DNA from 2 places in the Azospira sp. I09 genome. Region 1 is predicted to be linked to the other one. Evidence: riboswitches for the same ligand, from Rfam matches in the RefSeq annotation. Region 1 holds a riboswitch; the other holds the start of a gene.
The links. Region 1 has a riboswitch for cyclic di-GMP ahead of AZSP09_RS19480 (hypothetical protein). Riboswitches for the same ligand answer to the same signal wherever they lie in the genome.
Positions count from the first base shown of each region.

Region 2: linked by a shared signal. The riboswitch ahead of AZSP09_RS04310 (HDOD domain-containing protein) and the one ahead of AZSP09_RS19480 (hypothetical protein) in region 1 are both predicted to bind cyclic di-GMP.

Region 1 covers NZ_AP021845.1:320,404-322,600, forward strand. The annotation lists gene AZSP09_RS19470 (retropepsin-like aspartic protease family protein) at 1-488, shown strand, start outside; gene AZSP09_RS19475 (hypothetical protein) at 505-990, shown strand; cyclic di-GMP riboswitch class I at 1,102-1,185, shown strand; gene AZSP09_RS19480 (hypothetical protein) at 1,248-1,691, shown strand; gene AZSP09_RS19485 (hypothetical protein) at 1,938-2,197, shown strand, end outside.
Region 2 covers NZ_AP021844.1:927,191-929,387, reverse strand. The annotation lists gene AZSP09_RS04315 (YkgJ family cysteine cluster protein) at 365-706, shown strand; cyclic di-GMP riboswitch class I at 777-872, shown strand; gene AZSP09_RS04310 (HDOD domain-containing protein) at 962-1,873, shown strand; gene AZSP09_RS04305 (ABC transporter permease) at 1,878-2,197, opposite strand, start outside.

The DNA of each region.
Region 1 (2,197 bases):
AAGTCTTTGCACAGCAAAAAATCAACTACGTCGTCATTGACGGGAAGAGTTATCAGGGTGAGCAGCTGAAATGGGCTGCCAGTCATCCGAACGCGGTAACGGCGCCATACCTGGACAAAGGCAACTGGTATGTGGTCCCGCGATCGGCGGATGGCCACTACTGGATTCCGGCCTTTATCAACGGGTTCCCAGTCACGTTTCTTCTGGACACGGGGGCTACAAAGACATCAATCGGGGCGAGAATCGCCAAGAACGCTGGCATTCGAGCAGGGGTAAGCGCCCAGATCGGTACCGCCAACGGGATAGGTAGCGCAATGCAGAGCGAGGGCAATTACCTCCAGGTCGGCGCCTTTACCCTGAGCGACGTTCCGGTCATGGTTTCCTTGAACCAGGCCAATTCGGACATGGCCTTGCTCGGAATGGATGTTCTCCGTCACTTCCGAATTTTCCAGGGGCAGGACTCGATCCAGCTCCAACGCTTGAACTGAGGAAGGGGAACTTTCGATGAAGCAACTGCTATGGCCGATGGCGCTCATTTCCGGTACCGCTGCCGCGGCTGAAGGTGCGCTGCCGAACTATTACGACGCGGCACCGCCACCCTCAAGCTACACGAGCCGCCCGATGGTGGCACCATCGCAGGCCCCCCGGAAACGCTTCATCACCGATTCGGAATCGACATCGCCATCTCCAGCCAACAGCGCATCGCCACAGCCTCATTTGGCTGCATCTTCCGGTGGATCATCGGCTCAGCCGGGACTTCCTCCTAACATGGAGAAAGGTGTAAAGGATCTTGAATCGGGGATGGAAGACCTACAGAAATACACCGCGGTAATGGCTAACCACATCCAACAGAACGGGCTTCGCGGCTTTCTGGCTGTCCCGCCGGAAATTCGCGATCAAGGTGTAGCCGTCGGCCGGAAAATTGGAAACGGCATCAGTGGAATCGCCACGGATACAGCGCATGACATGATCGTTCCGGAGCGCCGTTAGCCATGGAACGGCTCGCGAAACTCGTAACATTCCGACCATCAGTGTTGACACGTTCGCATGGTGCGAATAAATTGCGGGCGTGATCGGTTCATGTTCGCAATTAGATCGCGGCATGATCTTTGGCAAACCCACTGCGAGGTGGAGACGCAAAGCCACCGGTCTCGGCCACCAAGCCGAGATAGCGGAGTTGCTGGATCGACGCAACCAGTATCTCGTCCTGATGGTTTTCTCAAAACAAGACGTGAACGGAGAAAATCATGAAAGGTACTCTGACCACCCTGATCCTGGGCGCAGCCCTGGCTGAATACGGCCTTACCGGCCTGCAGCACGATGACGGGTCTTCCTACACTCCAGAAGAGCAGGCCTCAGCAGTCGTCGAGCAGATTGCTCCGATTGGTGGTTATGGTCCTCCCCCTGGTATGGTCATCACCAGCAATGCCGGCATCGAGCAGGACGTCGCCGCCGGCGTAAGTCAGTTGGATTCCTCTTTCCGCAAGATTCCCGGCTACGCGATCAAGGTGGCCGAGCAAGTCGAGAAGCACGGCATCAATGCGCTTGCATACGAAGACCCGGAAATGAAGCGCGCCGGGCGTGAAATTGGCCTAGAGGTCGGCGGCGGCATTCGGCACTTTGCGGTCGCTCTGGGCAAGGACCTGGTTTCCACCGCCCGCGACTCGGGCATGACCAACAAGGTCAATTAATCTCCCGCAGCAGATTCCTTGGCGGCAGCGCGGCATGGTCTTGGGAGGTCGTGATCGGCGTCTTGTGGCCATCAAAAAATTGGCCGGCACCTCCCAAGGTCGCCGGCCTGAATAGTCGATTTTTGCCAAGGTAAATCGAATGCCCATGCTACGAAAAGCTACAATACGTTCGCACGGTGCGAACGAATTCTACGCCATAATAATTCGCATGGTGCGAACATTTACACTTCAGACCACGAGACCCCGATGACTACGACGAAAGATCCCCTATTCACCATCTTCGATTCAACAGAGTTGGAGCGCGATATCGCGCTGATGGATCGTGTGAAAGAGAAGTTCGAGCTGAAGTCGGATAGTGGGCTGGCGAGGATGATCGGAGCTCACAAGAGCGTGCTATCCGAGATCCGCAGTTACGCAAAAAGCGTGGCCAACGGGAACACCCCGGAGGGTAAAGCTCGGACATTGACCGCCCTGCAGCGGCTTCGTGCTTTCAATCACCTCGGGTA
Region 2 (2,197 bases), on a different replicon from region 1:
AAGTTCTATCAGTCAGTTAACCGCGGCCCGGATGGCTTGGCGGTTCAGCAGGGTGCGGCTTCCTGGCTGGGCACGAATTTCGGCTTGGCTGAGAAGACTTTGGGGGGCGGATTGTTTCCCAATTGACCCCATGCTTCAAGCTGTTTCTCAAGATATCGGCAGCATAGCCATGAAATTAAATGTTTTTTTCAAAAAAAACTACCTAGGGTGATTCCTAGGGGGAGAGGACGACCGCTGCCGGCGGTGTTTTTTGCCCCAATACTCCTGCTTTCAAGCGGCCCGGGCTTGGGTATGATGGGCGCCCGCAAGCCCTTGCGGCGCGTTCCCCGGGCCCGGTTGCGGCCCTTCTGATCCGAGTCATGTCATGGTCTGTCAGTCCTGCGGCGCCTGCTGCGCCGCCTACCGCGTCGATTTCCATCCGGCCGAGCTGGAGGGTGGGAATTTCGCCTGGGAGGGCGGCATTCCCCTGGCCCTGACGGTGCCCGTGACGTCCCATCTGGTGCGCATGGCCGGTACCGATGCCAGCCCGCCCCGCTGCGTTGCCCTCAGCGGTGAAGTAGGGGTGTCCGTCTCCTGCAGCCGTTATGCCCAACGGCCCTCGCCCTGCCGCGAATTCAATCCCCTGGCGGAACTGGGTATCACCGACGAGGCCTGCGCCCGGGCCCGGCAGAAGCACGGTTTGCCGCCCCTGGCGGAGCCGGCCTGAGGCCCTTCCAGCGTTGCTGGCGGGCCGCTCCCGATTGACCCCCCGCCGGCCCCGGTGCTAATGTTGGCGCCATTGATAAAGGCAAACCCGTACGAAAGGCGGGGGCGCAAAGTCACCGGTCTACCGGGCGTCGGCAACGGCGCTCCATGACAGCGGGACTGCCATAAGCAACGTGCCATCCCAGGCCGGTTGCGAGGAGACTTCGGCGCAAGCCACGTGGTTTTCCCTCTAACCATTGAGTTTGGGAGGTTGGTCATGTTTGCTGAAGTTCCGGAGCTTTCCCCGGGGGCGTCCGCTCCCCTTGCCATGGCGGCCAGCATCGAGCTGGAGACTGTCAACGGCATCCTCAGTACCGTCACCATTCCGCCGTGCCCCAGCGTGGTCCTTTCCTTGATGGAAGAGGCGCGCCAGGACGACGTGGATTTCCAGCGCATCAACCGTCTCATCAGCGGCGACGTCAGCCTGGCGGCGTCCATGATGAAGACCGCCAATTCCCCCTTCTTCGCCCTGCGCTCCAAGGTGCAGTCGGTGCAGCAGGCGGTGGCCGTGCTGGGCCTGAAGAACATCCTCAAGGTGGTCACCGGCCTGGAGCTGCAGCGCAGCCTGGGCAAGGGCGGCGGGGTCAGCATGGAGCGCTTCTGGGAACGCTCCAACCTGCACGCCGCCATCTGCGGCTGCCTGGCCCGGCGCCTGCCCGGCACCTCGGTGGAGGATGCCTACACCTTCGGCCTCTTCCACGACTGCGGCATTCCCATCCTCATGCAGCGTTTCCCCGACTACAAGGAAACCCTCATGGCCGCCAACCATTCCAGCCTGCCGGTACCCGAGGTGGAGTTCGAGCGCCATGCCACCAGCCATGTCATGGTGGGCGCCATGCTGGCCCACAATTGGCAGCTGCCGGAGAAGATCGTTCGTGCCATCCGCGGCCACCACGACCTGACCCTGCTGGAGGACGAGCGGGAGCCGGCCGAGGTGCGCACCCTGATCGCCCTGTCCCTGCTGGCCGAGCACCTGGCCGCCCGCTACCTGGGCGTGGCGGAGGAGTCCGAGTGGCAGCTGTGGGGCGAGCAGGCTTTTGCCTACCTGGGTTTCGATGACGGCGAACTGGAGGAACTGTACCCGGAACTGCTGGAGGAACTGGGCGACGTCATCGCCGCCCGGGGCTAGGTTCTCAGTCCAGGGTGCGGCGGAAGGTGCGCAGGCCGATACCCAGCACCACGGCGATGAAGGCCAGGATCGGCCAGACGCTGCTCCACACCATGTCGATGCCGTTGCCCTTGAGCAGGATGCCCCGCACCAGCACCAGGAAATGGGTGAGGGGCAGGACATTGCCCACCACCTGGGCCCACTCCGGCATGCCGCGGAAGGGGAACATGAAGCCCGAGAGCAGCATGGAGGGCAGGAAGAAAAAGAAGGTCATCTGCATGGCCTGCAGCTGGTTGCGGGCGATGGAGCTGAAGGTGATGCCCAGGGTCAGGTTGGCGCAGATGA